Regions from separate parts of the Streptomyces sp. NPDC127084 genome, predicted to be linked through region 1. Evidence: riboswitches for the same ligand, from Rfam matches in the RefSeq annotation. Region 1 holds a riboswitch; the other holds the start of a gene.

Region 1 (7,562 bases):
ACGTCATTAAGGGGTAAGACGAGCTGCCGTGAAATCCCTGCGGATCGGCGCCCATGGGGCAACACTGGGATCGGATCGGACCGATGAATACGGGGGCGGTCATGAACACCGCATCAAGCCGCAGCACACTCCTCACCACACCGCAGCGAAAGAACCCATCCATGTGCCAGCACCAGCCACCCTGTCCTTCAGCCGACTCGCCCGACCGGGAGGCCGCCCGCCTCCTGGCGCACCACCCGGAGCAGGGCTGGAGCCTGCTGTGCAACGGCGTCCTGCTGTTCGAGGACACCGGTGAGCTGCTCCCGGACGGGCAGATCATCGCTCCGCACCGGCCGCAGACGGTGGCCAGCGCGGCCTGAGACCGAGGTGTCGGAACGGAGGATGGCCGGTTCGGAGTGCGCTCCGAACCGGCCCTCTTCGCGTCAGGCGCTGACGCCGCGGTGTCAGGCGTCGTACTCGTCCAGCGGCGGGCAGGAGCAGACGAGGTTGCGGTCACCGAAGGCACCGTCGATCCGGCGCACCGGCGGCCAGTACTTGTCCGCTGCCTGTACTCCGGCCGGGAAGACCGCGTCCTCACGGCTGTAGGGGTGGTTCCACTCGCCGCCGAGCGCGGCGGCGGTGTGCGGAGCGTTGCGCAGCGGGTTGTCGTCGGCAGGCCATGCGCCCGACGCGACCTTCTCGATCTCCGCACGGATCGCGATCATGGTGTCACAGAACCGGTCGAGCTCGGTCAGGTCCTCGCTCTCGGTGGGCTCGATCATCAGCGTGCCGGCCACCGGGAACGACATGGTCGGGGCGTGGAAGCCGTAGTCGATGAGCCGCTTGGCGATGTCGTCCACGCTGACGCCGGTCGCCTTGGCGAGCGGACGCAGGTCGACGATGCACTCGTGTGCGACGAGTCCGGCCGGGCCGGTGTACAGCACCGGGTAGTGCGGCTCCAGGCGCTTGGCGATGTAGTTCGCTGCGAGCACGGCGACCTGAGTCGCCCGCTTCAGTCCGTCGCCGCCCATCAGCCGGACGTAGGTCCAGGAGATCGGCAGGATGCCCGCGGAGCCCCAGGGGGCGGCCGAGATGGGGCCGACTCCGGTCTCCGGTCCGGCGGTGGGCTGGAGCGGGTGGTTCGGCAGGTACGGAGCGAGGTGCTCACGGACCGCGACCGGACCGACACCGGGACCGCCGCCGCCGTGCGGGATGCAGAAGGTCTTGTGCAGGTTGAGGTGCGAGACGTCGCCGCCGAACCGGCCGGGCTTGGCGAGGCCCACCAGCGCGTTGAGGTTGGCGCCGTCGACGTACACCTGGCCGCCCGCGTCATGCACCTGGGCGCAGATGTCGGCGACGTGCTCCTCGAAGACACCGTGGGTCGAGGGGTACGTGATCATCAGCACGGACAGCTCGTCGCGGTACTGCTCGATCTTGGCGCGCAGGTCCTGGATGTCGATCTCGCCGTCGTCGGCGGTCTTGACCACGACGACCTTCATGCCCGCCATGACCGCGCTGGCGGCGTTGGTGCCGTGCGCGGACGAGGGGATGAGGCAGATCGTGCGCTGCGCGTCGCCGTTGGCGCGGTGGTACGCGCGCACGGCGAGCAGACCGGCGAGCTCACCCTGCGAGCCGGCATTGGGCTGGATCGACACCTTGTCGTAGCCGGTTACCTCGGCGAGGCGCTCCTCAAGCTCATGGATGAGCGTGAGGTAGCCCTGGGCCTGCTCGACCGGGGCGAAGGGGTGCATCTGGCCGAACTCCGGCCAGGTCACCGGCTCCATCTCGGTGGTCGCGTTCAGCTTCATGGTGCAGGAGCCGAGCGGGATCATGCCGCGGTCGAGCGCGTAGTCGCGGTCGGCGAGGCGGCGCAGGTAGCGCAGCATCGCGGTCTCGGAGCGGTGCTGGTGGAAAACCGGGTGGGTCAGATAGGCGTCGGTGCGCAGCAGCCCGGCCGGGAGGGTGTCATCGGCGGTGCCGTCCAGGGCTTCGACGTCGGCGTCGACGCCGAAGGCGGCCCAGACCGCGGCAAGCTGGGCGCGGCCGGTGGTCTCGTCACAGGAGATCGACACCTGGTCGGCGTCGATGAGGTGCAGGTTGACGCCGTTGGCACGGGCGGCGGCGACGATGTCCGCGGCCTTGCCCGGGACGCGGGCCGTCAGCGTGTCGAAGTACGCCTCGTGGACCAGCTCCACTCCGGCCGCGCGCAGACCGGCGGCCAGGATCGTGGCGTAGCGGTGGGTGCGTCGCGCGATGGTCCGCAGGCCGTCGGGGCCGTGGTAGACGGCGTACATCCCGGCCATCACGGCGAGCAGCACCTGCGCGGTGCAGATGTTGCTGGTCGCCTTCTCACGGCGGATGTGCTGCTCACGGGTCTGGAGCGCCAGGCGGTAGGCGCGGTTCCCGTCCGCGTCGACCGAGACACCGACGAGGCGGCCGGGCAGGCTGCGGGCGTGCTTGTCCTGGACCGCCATGTAGCCGGCGTGCGGGCCGCCGAAGCCCATCGGGACACCGAAACGCTGGGTGGTGCCGACGGCGATGTCCGCGCCGAGCTCGCCGGGCGAGGTGAGCAGGGTGAGCGCCAGCAGGTCGGCGGCCACGGTGACGATCGCGCCGAGTTCGTGGGCCTGGTCGATGACCGGCTTGAGGTCCCGGACGGCTCCTGAGGCTCCCGGGTACTGGAGCAGCACGCCGAAGACACCCCGCTCGGCGAGCTCGGCGGGAATGCCGTCGCTGAGGTCGGCGACGGCGATCTCGACGCCGGTGGGCTCGGCTCGAGTCTCGATCACGGCGATGGTCTGCGGCAGGGCGTCGGCGTCGACCAGGAAGACGCCGCCCTTGACCTTGCCCACCCGCCGCGACAGGGCCATGGCCTCGGCCGCCGCGGTGCCCTCGTCCAGCAGCGAGGCGCCGGAGGTGGGCAGGCCGGTCAGCTCGGCGACCATCGTCTGGAAGTTGAGCAGGGCTTCGAGCCGGCCCTGGGAGATCTCGGGCTGATAGGGCGTGTACGCCGTGTACCAGGCCGGGTTCTCCATGACGTTGCGCAGGATGACCGTGGGGGTGAAGGTGCCGTAGTAGCCGAGGCCGATCATCGGGGCGAGGACCTCGTTGCGGTCCGCGAGGGTGCGCAGCTCGGCCAGGACCTCGGCCTCGGTGCGCGCCTCCGGCAGTCCGAGTGCCTCGGCGCTCTTGATGACGTCGGGTACGGCGGCGTCGGTGAGCTCGTCGAGCGAGCCGTAGCCGACCTGCGCCAGCATCTTCGCCTGGGCCCCGGCGTCGGGCCCTATGTGACGCTGCTCGAAGGGGATGCCCCGCTCCAACTGGGCGAGCGGAATGCGGTTGGCGGTCATGTGAGGCCTCCTGGTCGATGCGACCTGCGAGGGGCACCACGGCGAGTGCCCAGACGGCCTCCCCCTCTGTCATCTGACCTGAGAGCTTCACCGGTCCGCCCGCTCACTGGCGTCCCGGTTTTCACCGTCGGTGAGTGCGGACGCCATGCGGCGTCCGCCCTGCTTTCCAGAGTGACCTCGCCCATGCGGTACTGGGGCCTGAGAGATTCCGGGGAGGATTTGCTCCTTCGGCGGCTCCGGTACAGGTCCGGAGCGCTCTCCCGCGCGGGGTCGACAGCCGTCTGCCAGCCTACCAGCGCGGTCATCACCGGAAAGGTCGAGTGGCCGACCCCACAAAAGTGGACTTTCGTAGTACTTAGGGAGCAGTGCGACCATGTGGAGGGACCGTGCAGACCGACATCGATCCGCGCAGCCTGATAGGCCGCAAGGCGTTCGACCGTAACGGCGCCAAGATCGGGACCGTGGACGAGGTGTACCTCGATGACGCGACCGGCGCCCCGGAGTGGGCGGCTGTGCGCACCGGGCTTTTCAGCAGGGACGCGTTCGTCCCGCTGGAACCCAGTGAGCTCGGCACCGACGGACTGCACATCCCCTTCGAGCGTGCCCTGATCAAGGACGCACCGGACTTCGGTGTCGGTCGGCACCTCTCCCCGGAACAGGAACTCCAGCTGTACCACCACTACGGTCTCGACCTCCCCACTCCTTCGGAGAGCCCCGCACCTCCGCCGCCCGCGCCGAGCGCCGGCGGGTCGCAGACTCCGGGTGCCTCCGGCGACCGCGACTTCGGCCGACTGGCAGGCAACGACGACCGAGACGGCTGATCGGCCGGGGAAGCTCCGCCGGCCACCACTGCTGATGGAGGCATGACCAGGGGCAGCGGCTCCGACGGCGCCAGTTCGGGATCGTCCACGGCGAAGGTGCGCACCCGGCCTGGAGCGGTCGACCACGGTTCCTCGAAGCGGACCGTGACCCGTCCGAGGCCGCTGCCCTGCACCCAGCCGACGCCGAAGCGGGCGTGCCGGACATCGTGTCCCGCTGACCAGCGCCGCTCCGCAGGCGGGTCGGCCGGCGTCGGCGCCGGCTCAGTCTCCTCGCCGCCGGTGCCGTGCCCGGGATCCTCGTCCACACCGGCTCCACCGCCAGCGACTTCCTGCCCGGCCGCCGCCTGCGCGAACAGGTCCTCCTGGGTGTAGTCGGCGAGACCGCTCACACCGACCCCGAGCAGTCGAACCCCACCCGTCGTGTCCACTGCCTCCAGCAACCGCGCCGCGGCCTCCCGCACCACGGCCGGGTCGTCCGTAGGCCCTCGCAACGTCTCAGACCTGGTCAGCGTGGAGAAGTCGAAACGGCGCACCTTCAGCACGATGGTCCGCCCCGAATGCCCGGAGTCCCGCAGCCGCCGCACGCAGCGGTCGGCCAGGCGCTCCACCTCCAGCCTGATCCGGACCCTGTCGTGCAGATCGACATCGAAGGTGTCCTCCACCGACACCGACTTCGCGTCACGCTCGGCCACCACGGGGCGATCGTCATGCCCCAGAGCCATCCTGAACAGCGACGCGCCGTGGGCCTTCCCCAGTAGCCGCACGAGTTCGTCCTCGCCTGCCTCGGCGAGGTCCTCGACGGTGGTCATCCCGGCACGCCTCAGGTGCTCCCCGGTCGCCGGGCCGACGCCGGGCAGGATGCGCACCGACATGGGCGCGAGCAGCTCTCGTTCGCTGCCTGGTTCGATCAGCACCAGGCCATCGGGCTTGGCTTGCTCCGAGGCGATCTTCGCGAGCATCTTGGAACCCGCGAGACCCACGGAGCCCGTCAGCCCCGTGACCGCGAGGATGTCCCTGCGCAGCCGCTCACCGGCCTCCCGCGCGGATCGGGAGTCGTCGGCCGCACCGCCCGCCTCCAGGTCCACGAACGCCTCGTCCAGGCTCAGCGGCTCCACCAGCGGTGACAGCCGTGCGAGCAGCTCCATCACCTGGTCGCTCACCGAGCGGTAGAGCGAGAAGCGCGGGACGAGATAGGCGGCATTCGGGCAGCGGCGCCTCGCCTGGGCCATGGGCATCGCCGAGTGCACGCCGAACCGTCTCGCCTCGTACGACGCCGTGGCCACGACCCCCCGGGGCCCGAGGCCGCCCACGACCACCGGCTTTCCCCGCAGGCTCGGCTTCGCCGCCTGCTCGGCGGCGGCGAAGAAGGCATCCATGTCCAGATGCAGGATCAGCGGCGCGGATCTCACATCTCAGATGCTGCCTTACGCCACTGACAACCGCCCGTACAAGCGTACGAACGGGGCATGCGCGCCGACCGGTCAGCCGGCCCGGTCGCGGCGGCGTCTGGCCAGTTCGTCCGATGGGTGCTGACCGAGCAGCGTCTCACCGGTGTCCACCCGCTCTCCATGCAGCTCCGACAGGGCCGCCGCCACATCCCGCCACACGACGCCCACGGCGATCCCGAAGATGCCCTGCCCGCCCTGGAGAAGATCGACCACCTCATCGGGCGACGAGCACTCGTAGACGGTCGCCCCGTCGCTCATCAGTGTCACCCGCTCCAGGTCCGCGGAACCACGCTCCCGCAGGTGCTGTACGGTCGCACGGATGTTCTGCAGGGCGACGCCCGTATCCAGGAAGCGCTTGACGATCTTCAGCACGACCACGTCGCGGAAGCTGTAGAGGCGCTGGGTGCCCGAGCCGTATGCCGCCCGCACGCTCGGCTCCACCAGCCCGGTGCGCGCCCAGTAGTCGAGCTGCCGGTAGGTGATGCCTGCGGCGGCGCAGGCGGTCGGCCCCCGGTAACCGACGTTCTCGGACGTGGCGTCATACGCGTTCATGTGAAGCGGATACGGCCCACCATGCCCCGGAGTGGCTCCGAGGGGTCCCCCTGCCGCACCGTCGCCGCTGGTTCTCACGCCGACCTCCGTCCTTGACCTGCCAACTCGACGGTAGGCAGTCGCCCGGGGCGCGTCAACGATCGCCACACTCGGCACGCCGAGTGATAATCACCCAGAGAGTGGTTTTCCGCAGTCCCCCGCCGGGAAGAGATCACCGGATGGGCGACTCCGCTCGAACCGGTGACCGCTGCTCGCTCACTGGCTGCTGGAGCCGAAGTCCTCGGGTGAGATCTGGTCGAGGAACTCGCGGAACTTCTCCACCTCGTCCTCCTGCTCGTCCGGGATCGCGATCCCCGCGTCGTCCAACACGCCGTCACTGCCGTAGATCGGCGTGCCGGTGCGCAGCGCGAGCGCTATGGCGTCGGACGGCCTCGCGCTGACCTCGACCCCGCTGGCGAAGACGAGCTCGGCGTAGAACACGCCCTCACGCAGATCGGTGATGCGGACCTCGGTGAGCTCCTGCCCGACCGCCTCCAGCACGTCCTTGAAGAGGTCGTGGGTCAGCGGCCTGGCGGGGGCCATTCCCTGCTGGGCGAAGGCGATCGCGGTCGCCTCCCCGGGGCCGATCCAAATAGGGAGGTAACGATCGCCTCCCACTTCGCGCAGGAGCACGATCGGCTGGTTGGAGGGCATTTCCACCCGGACACCCACAACATCGAGCTCGTTCACACAGCAACCCTAGGACGTGCCCGGCAGGTTTGGGTAGTCGGGTTCCCCCAAGATCAGCCAGAGCTCAGCGCAACCTGACGCCCAGAGCCGTCTGCACCAGGGCCGCGTGCAGCCTGACGGACAGGTCGGCCAGCTCCCTGGTGGTGGCTTCCGCATGGGCTCTGGTCTGGGGATTGCGATGTCGGCGCAGGGGTGCGACCACTTGTTCGACCAGTCCGGCCTCACGGTCCGCGGCGGCCTTCATGGCCCGTAGATGCCGCGGTTCAAGACCGAAGCGGCCCAGGTGTGCCACCAGTTTGGCCACCGTCACGGACTGCGCGTCGTAACCGCCGTCCACCGTGGCAGTGATAAGCCCGTACGACTCCCAGGTGGCCAGCTCGTCCTCGGTGACCTCCGCGGCGGCCAGCAGCTCGGACCTGCCCACCCTCGCAACGGTCGGCCGCTCGTGCTCCGGGTCGGCTCCCGGGTGGCACAGGTCATCCGGCGCGCCCTGGGGCCGCGGCCGGGGCTGCTCGCCGCTTTCCAGGGCGTCGAGCTGCTCCCTGATCACCTTGAGGGGCAGATAGCGGTCCCGCTGCATCCGCAGGACCTGGGCGAGCCGCTCGACATCCCCGGGGCTGAACTTGCGATAGCCCGAAGCGGTGCGCTGCGGCTCGACCAGCCCCTCGCTCTCCAGGAAGCGG
Region 2 (7,562 bases), on a different contig from region 1:
GTTGTAGCCGTCGTTGAAGTCACCGGTCCAGCCCAGCATGTGCAGGTCGCAGGAACCGGCCTCGGTGGCGTCCAGGTAGTCCGGGGCCCACTTCATCGGCTTCGGGGTGACCTTGATACCGGCCTTTTCCAGGTCGGCCTTGATCAGCTCGAAGATGTCCTGGGGAGCGGGCATGTACGGGCGGGTGACCTCGGTCGGGTAGCAGAACTCGACCGCGAGGCTGCTCTCCTTCGCGGTCGCCAGCAGCGACTTGGCCTTGGCGGTGTCGAAGGCGTACGTCTTCACCTTGTCCGAGTGGCCGGCGACCGTGTCGGGCATGAACTGGGTCGCGACCTTGCCGCCCTCGGGAAGCTGGGTCTTGACCAGGTTCTCGCGGTCGATGGCGTGCGCGATGGCCTGGCGGACCTGGGGCTTCTTCAGCGCCGGGTTCTTCTCCTGGGACATACCGAGGTAGAAGATATTGAAGACGTCGCGGGTCGGCACCTCGAAGCCGGCGCCCTGGAGCGTCTTGATGTCGGCGGGCGCGACCAGGTCGTAGCCGTTGATGTCACCGGCCTGGAGGGCCTGACGACGGCCGTCCTCGGTGTCGATGGTGCGGAAGACGAGGTTCTTCACCTTCGCCTTCTCGCCCCAGTAGTCATCGAAGCGCTCAAGGCTGACTTCCTTGTTCGCCTTGTTCCACTTCGTGATCTTGTACGGGCCGGTACCGGCGACCGTGCCGGCCTCCTGGCTGTACTTGGGGTACGTGATGGCGTCGCCCTTGGCGCTGGCGTCCTGCTTCTCGTACTCCTTGATGGCCTTCGGCGAGTGGATCGCGAGAGCCTGGAGCGAGAAGCCGCCGGGCAGGTTCGCCGAGGGCTCGTTGACCTCGATGACCGCGGTGTTCTCGTCCTTGGCGGTGCAGGACTTGTAGTTCGCCTTCGGCGCTTCCTTGTCCTCGTTGACCTTGAACCCGCCCATGATGGTCTGCCAGTAGTAGGAGACCGCACTGGACTGGTAGGTGCCCTTCCAGTTGAACCAGTGGTCGTAGTTGGCGCAGACCGCGGCGGCGTTGAGCGCCTCGCCGTCGTGGAACTTCACACCCTTGCGCAGGTTGAAGGTCCAGACCTTGCCGGCCGGGTCGCTGGACCACTTCTCGGCGAGACCGCCGACGAGCTTGCTGCCGCCGGACTCGTGCTCCAGCAGCGCCTCGAACGCCTGACGGGTGACCCGGAAGGTCTCACCGTCGGACGCGAGGGCCGGGTCGAGGGCGCCCGGGTCACCTGGCGCACCGAAGACAAAAGTGTCCCCTGCACCCTTGTCGCCGTCGCCCCGCTCGCTGGAGCAGCCGGTGGCGATCAGGCCGACCGCAAGGACAGCCGTCATCGCCCGGACGGCTCGGGACTTGAATATTCGCATGGGTCCACCCCTGGGTCGCCATGTGTGGTGTTGACCGGCCGAACACTACTCACGCATGTCAGCGCGGAGAACAGTCCGTATAACGGTGATACCGAGCTGAGACCCGGACACTTGGCAAATCGGGCGGATGCGGGACATCATGGCGCTTCGTTTAACTTCCCGGACACACAAGGCCGTTGAGGAGACGAACCGCGGGCGCAGGGCGCGCGACGCCGACAGCGCAGCAGCTCAGCGGTACTGCGCGGGGGGCGGGTAGCCGTAACCGGGCTGCGGGGACTGGGCCGGTCCGCCGTGCGCCTCACGGTCGTAGAACGGGCGGGCGCCGGCCCGCAGCCACATCGCCACCGGGTCGTACTCGTCGGACATGGCGACGGTCGAGACGGGAAGCCCGTCCGGGACAGCGGCGATGGACTGCTGCATCATCGCCCGCACGCTCTCGACGGACTGCTGCCCCGCGTCATAGAGGTCGAGACCGATGGCGAGATACGGGGCACCCAGCGCCGGCTGTACCCAGACCCGGCGCAGCGAGCGGATGGCGGGGGTGCGGTGCGCGTTCTGTGTGAGGAGTGCGTAGAACTGCGGGAGTTCGATGGCGGGGTCGGTCAACCGCAGCGGTCCTGCGGGCATCCGGTCGAGACCGGTGGCGATACGGCGCAGATCCGGCCAGGGGATGCCGACGCCGCCGCCCGGGGCATGCGGGTTCAGCCAGATGCCGTAGCGGTCCGGGAAGAGGGCACGGGCGATGTCCAGGGCACCGGTCACCTCGTGTGCGCGGTCCCAGCCGGAGGCGGTGAGCTCCTGGGTGGAGGTGACGCACGGGGCGTAGAGCTGGCCGTCGACCTCCATGTTCCCGTACTGGGCGTCGGCGGAGCCGGGTTGGCCGTGCCACAGCAGCATCCACAGTCGACCGCCCGTGGGGTCGGCGAGTGCGTGCAGCAGGGCCTCGTAGGCGTCGTACCGCCCGGGCGTCACCTGGCGCAGCATGTGCTCGACCTGCCCGGCCGCCGCAGTGCCCGACGCGCTCACTTGGATCCCGCCCCTCTTCGATCCGTTCTTGGAAACCAGCTTATGCGGCCGTACCGACACCGACCGGACGCCTGCCCTGCCATTGCGCGCACGTCCGGGCACACCTAGGCGTGCGACGGGGGGTACTGCCGGGTGTAGAAGGGTCGCACCCGGTTCAGCATCCAGTCCCCCACCGGGTCCTGGGCGATGTCCAGCAGGACCAGGTTGACCGGCCATTTCACGGGTACCCGGTCCAGCGCGCGACCGAGTGCGTCCATCGGGGCGGTGCGGTGGCGGCCCTCCCAGGCGGACATCTGGACGCCGATGAACAGGGTCGGGGCCTCGCCCTCGATGCTCGCCAGGACCCGGCGCGCGGTCTGCACGACACCGGTCTCCTCGAACTCTCCCGCCGCGGCGGCGAGGAAGTCGATGGGTTCCTCCTGCCAGTCCGGCTCGAACAGCCGCACCCGGGCGCCGCTCGCGGGCCCGTCCAGGGGGGTTCGGCCGGCCCGGCACAGTTCGGCGACGGCCGGCGGTGGCAGGGGTACCCCGACGGCGCCGCCGGGGTTCACCGCGATACCCAACTGCGGCGGCAGCCCGCGGGCGAACTCGACCGCGGGCGCCACGGTGCCGGAAATGTTCTCGCCCAGACACCGCACGAACTGCTGGTGTGAGCTGTAGACGGGCACATACGGCGCCCCGTCTATCTCCAGCGTCGGCAGGTCGAGGCTTGGGCTGTCCGGTCCGCCTCCGTTGGGCAGGGGCACCCAGACGTGGCTGCGGCCGAGCACCTCGACGAGCCGGCCTCCCGCGCCGGGCATCCCGATGGAAGCGGCCAGCACCTCCTCCAGCTCATTGGAGGGCCATGTCGTGTCCACTACGTTCCCTGCTTCCCCGTCCGCCCGGTCGGTCCGGGCACGCCCTTCCGCGCCAGAATTTTCCGCGCCAGCAGAGTAACCGTAATGGCGTAAGCGGGCCGGGGCACGGCGGCTCACGAACGGGTACCCACTCGAACGCCCATGGGGAGCGGACCGGAGGCGAAGCGACGGAGCCGTCACAGTGCCCGGGTCTCACGCTGGCCCCGGGTCTCACACCCGTTCGCCGAAGCCGATCCGCTTCAGCACGGTCGCCGCGTCCCGGTCCAGCAGGGTCGCCGAAGCGCACCCCGCCGGAAGCCGCCCGCGCTCGGCGTCCCGCACCAGCCGGGAGACCGCGCGGCGGTGGCGGGCGAAGGCGTACGGGGAGACTCCGCGGCCCCGCTCGTGCTGGCCCGCACGGGCGACGGCCGGCGTGACGTCCAGCAGGAGGAGATGGAGGGAGCTGCCGCGGCGCCGGGCCTCTCGGGCCAGCCAGCGGCGGACCCAGGACTGGGTGCCGCAGTCGTGCACGATCACCCCGGAGCCGGAGCGGAGCACACGCCACAGACCCGCGTAGTGGGCGGCGCGGACCAAAGGGCGGTACACCGCGTACGGCAGCAGCCTTGGCATCCGGCTGTCCCAGCGGTCGCGGGTGTCCTGGGAGTCGATCCCGCGGCCGTCCGCCGCACGCCGGATCAGGGTGGACTTGCCGCTTCCGGGCAGACCGGAGATCACCACCACGTCCCCTGCGGCGAACTCCAGGACTCGCGGGCTCCGCCCGGCGCGGTCCCGCAGATCGCGCACCACGGGCCTGCGGGTCGCGGGCGCGTGGAGGCCCACGCGACCCACGTCACCCACGCCGCTTATGCCGCCCGCACCGCCCACGCCCAGGAGCCCGCGCACCCGCCCGGGCAGCCGAGCCCCGGCGGGCACTCCGGAAACGCCGGGTGTTGTCGTCATCGAGGCACCTGACTGCTCCAACGTCATCGCACTCCCCCTTGTCGGGTCGCAGAGACCCTGCCCAAGAAGCCTAAAGAAAGGGTAATGACCATCAAGTGATTTGCCGATCGTGACACCCGTGCGATGATGAGCCCGCCAACTGCATACCGGCCGCTTGAATCCGCGCGGGAGAGTCCCGGTCATCGTCACGTGTGTACCTGTGGTCACCATGTGAGCGTTCACCGGGCGCCGAAGGAGCAAGTCCCTCCCTTGAATCTCTCAGGCCCCGTACCGCGTGGATGAGGCAGATCTGAAAAGCGGGCCGCAGCCAGCTGCGGCTCCACCCAAGGTGCAAGTCATGCCCCGCCCGTACGCCGTGTACACCGGGCCATGACGAACCTCTCAGGTTTCATGACAGATGGGGAGGATCGTCCTCGCCAGTCATGCCCTGGGAGTCCTATCCAATGAGCACCACCCCCCGTCACACGGCCCTCGACGCGCTGCACCGCTCGCTGGGCGCGACCATGACCGACTTCGCCGGCTGGGACATGCCGCTGCGGTACGGCAGTGAGCGCGACGAGCACAACGCCGTGCGTACCAAAGCCGGTCTCTTCGACCTGTCACACATGGGCGAGATCACGGTGACCGGACCGCAGGCCGCAGCCCTTCTGGACTACGCGCTGGTCGGCAACATCGGCGGGGTCGGGGTCGGCCGGGCGCGTTACACGATGATCTGCCAGGAGGACGGTGGGATCCTCGACGACCTGATCGTCTACCGGCTCGGCGAGCAGGAGTACATGGTCGTCGCCAACGCCTCCAACGCGCAGATCGTGCTGGACGCCCTGACCACCCGCGCCGACGGCTTCGACGCCGCCGTGCGCGACGACCGCGACGCCTACGCGCTGATCGCGGTCCAGGGTCCGGAGTCCCCCGGCATCCTGAAGTCGCTCACGGACGCCGACCTGGACGGTCTGAAGTACTACGCGGGCCTGCCCGGCACCGTCGCCGGGGTCCCCGCGCTGATCGCCCGTACCGGCTACACCGGCGAGGACGGCTTCGAGCTCTTCGTGGAGCCGCAGCACGCCGAGAAGCTGTGGCAGGCGCTGACCGAGGCGGGCGAGCCCGCCGGTCTCGTGCCCTGCGGCCTCTCCTGCCGCGACACGCTGCGCCTGGAGGCGGGCATGCCGCTGTACGGGCACGAGCTGACCACCTCGCTCACCCCGTTCGACGCGGGTCTGGGCCGGGTCGTGAAGTTCGAGAAGGAAGGCGACTTCGTGGGCCGGACCGCCCTTGAGGCCGCCGCCGAGCGTGCCGCCTCCAACCCGCCGCGCAAGCTGGTCGGGCTGGTCGCCGAGGGCCGCCGGGTGCCGCGCGCCGGGATGTCGGTGGTCGTGGACGGCGAGGTCGTCGGCGAGGTCACCTCCGGCGCCCCCTCCCCCACTCTGGGCAAGCCGATCGCCATGGCCTACGTGGACGCGGCGCACGCCGCGCCGGGCAGCACGGGTGTCGGCGTCGACATCCGCGGTACCCATGAGCCGTACGAGGTCGTCGCGCTCCCCTTCTACAAGCGCCAGAAGTAGTCCCCAGCTGCCTCCCGGCAGCCCATCAGCAGCCCCCGTCAGCAGCACTTCCCCGCGTACAGGAGAATTCAGGCCATGAGCAACCCCCAGCAGCTGCGGTACAGCAAGGAGCACGAGTGGCTGTCGGCCGCCGAGGACGGCGTGTCGACGGTCGGTATCACGGAGCACGCGGCGAACGCCCTGGGCGATGTCGTCTATGTGCAGCTCCCCGAGGTCGGTGACACGGTGACCGCGGGCGAGACCTGCGGCGAGCTGGAGTCGACCAAGTCGGTCAGCGACCTGTACTCCCCGGTGTCCGGCGAGGTCACCGAGGTCAACGACGACGTCGTAGGCGACCCGTCCCTGGTCAACACCGCTCCGTTCGAGGGTGGCTGGCTGTTCAAGGTACGCGTCGCGGAGGAGCCTGCCGATCTGCTCTCCGCCGACGAGTACACCGAGTTCGCCAGCTGACCCACGGCCACCGGCCGCAGCCCCAGCCACAAGGGATCGCGTGATGTCGCTTCTGAACACCCCCCTGCACGAGCTCGACCCGGACGTCGCCGCCGCCGTCGACGCCGAGCTCCACCGCCAGCAGTCCACCCTGGAGATGATCGCCTCGGAGAACTTCGCTCCGGTCGCGGTCATGGAGGCCCAGGGCTCCGTCCTGACCAACAAGTACGCCGAGGGCTACCCGGGCCGCCGCTACTACGGCGGCTGCGAGCACGTCGACGTGGTCGAGCAGATCGCCATCGACCGCATCAAGGAGCTGTTCGGCGCCGAGCACGCCAACGTGCAGCCGCACTCGGGCGCCCAGGCCAACGCGGCGGCGATGTTCGCGCTGCTGAAGCCGGGCGACACGATCATGGGTCTGAACCTCGCGCACGGCGGGCACCTGACCCACGGCATGAAGATCAACTTCTCCGGCAAGCTCTACAACGTGGTCGCCTACCACGTGGACGACGCCACCGGCCAGGTCGACATGGCCGAGGTCGAGCGGCTCGCCAAGGAGTCCAAGCCCAAGCTGATCGTGGCCGGCTGGTCGGCGTACCCGCGTCAGCTGGACTTCGCCGCCTTCCGCCGGATCGCGGACGAGGTCGGCGCGTATCTGATGGTCGACATGGCCCACTTCGCGGGCCTGGTCGCCGCGGGCCTGCACCCCAACCCGGTGCCGCACGCCCATGTCGTGACCACGACCACCCACAAGACGCTGGGCGGCCCGCGCGGCGGTGTGATCCTGTGCACCTCCGAGCTGGCCAAGAAGATCAACTCCGCGGTCTTCCCCGGTCAGCAGGGTGGTCCGCTGGAGCATGTGATCGCGGCCAAGGCGGTCTCCTTCAAGGTCGCGGCCTCCGAGGACTTCAAGGAGCGCCAGCAGCGCACCCTGGACGGCGCGCGAATCCTCGCCGAGCGCCTGGTGCAGGCCGATGTGACGGAGGTCGGTGTCTCCGTCCTGTCCGGCGGCACGGACGTGCACCTGGTCCTGGTCGACCTGCGCAACTCCGAGCTCGACGGCCAGCAGGCCGAGGACCGCCTCCACGAGGTCGGCATCACGGTCAACCGGAACGCCATCCCGAACGACCCGCGCCCGCCGATGGTCACCTCGGGTCTGCGGATCGGTACGCCGGCCCTCGCGACCCGCGGTTTCCAGGCCGACGACTTCCGCGAGGTGGCGGACATCATCGCCGAGACGCTGAAGCCGAGCTACGACGCGAAGGCGCTGAGCGCACGCGTGACGGCGCTGGCCGAGAAGCACCCGCTTTACCCTGGTCTGTAGCAGCCAGAGGCGAATAACTGAACGGGGCAT

What was found. A riboswitch is a leader RNA that binds a small molecule or an ion and turns the genes downstream of it on or off. The one in region 1 is predicted to bind glycine.
Region 2: it holds a riboswitch for glycine, as region 1 does, so the genes downstream of both, gcvT (glycine cleavage system aminomethyltransferase GcvT) here and gcvP (aminomethyl-transferring glycine dehydrogenase) in region 1, are expected to answer to the same signal.

The regions. Positions count from the first base shown of each region.
Region 1 covers NZ_JBHXFA010000032.1:6,934-14,495, reverse strand. The annotation lists gene ACFWI9_RS10500 (DUF5999 family protein) at 162-359, shown strand; gene gcvP (aminomethyl-transferring glycine dehydrogenase) at 444-3,329, opposite strand; glycine riboswitch at 3,506-3,602, opposite strand; partial or broken gene ACFWI9_RS10490 (PRC-barrel domain-containing protein) at 3,695-3,862, shown strand; gene ACFWI9_RS10485 (DNA polymerase IV) at 4,009-5,559, opposite strand; gene ACFWI9_RS10480 (MerR family transcriptional regulator) at 5,632-6,150, opposite strand; gene ACFWI9_RS10475 (bifunctional nuclease family protein) at 6,406-6,879, opposite strand; gene ACFWI9_RS10470 (MerR family transcriptional regulator) at 6,944-7,562, opposite strand, start outside.
Region 2 covers NZ_JBHXFA010000002.1:49,228-56,789, reverse strand. The annotation lists gene ACFWI9_RS01110 (ABC transporter substrate-binding protein) at 1-1,398, opposite strand, end outside; gene ACFWI9_RS01105 (enhanced serine sensitivity protein SseB C-terminal domain-containing protein) at 1,627-2,424, opposite strand; gene ACFWI9_RS01100 (enhanced serine sensitivity protein SseB) at 2,529-3,281, opposite strand; gene ACFWI9_RS01095 (AAA family ATPase) at 3,492-4,247, opposite strand; glycine riboswitch at 4,376-4,503, shown strand; gene gcvT (glycine cleavage system aminomethyltransferase GcvT) at 4,664-5,779, shown strand; gene gcvH (glycine cleavage system protein GcvH) at 5,855-6,229, shown strand; gene glyA (serine hydroxymethyltransferase) at 6,273-7,532, shown strand.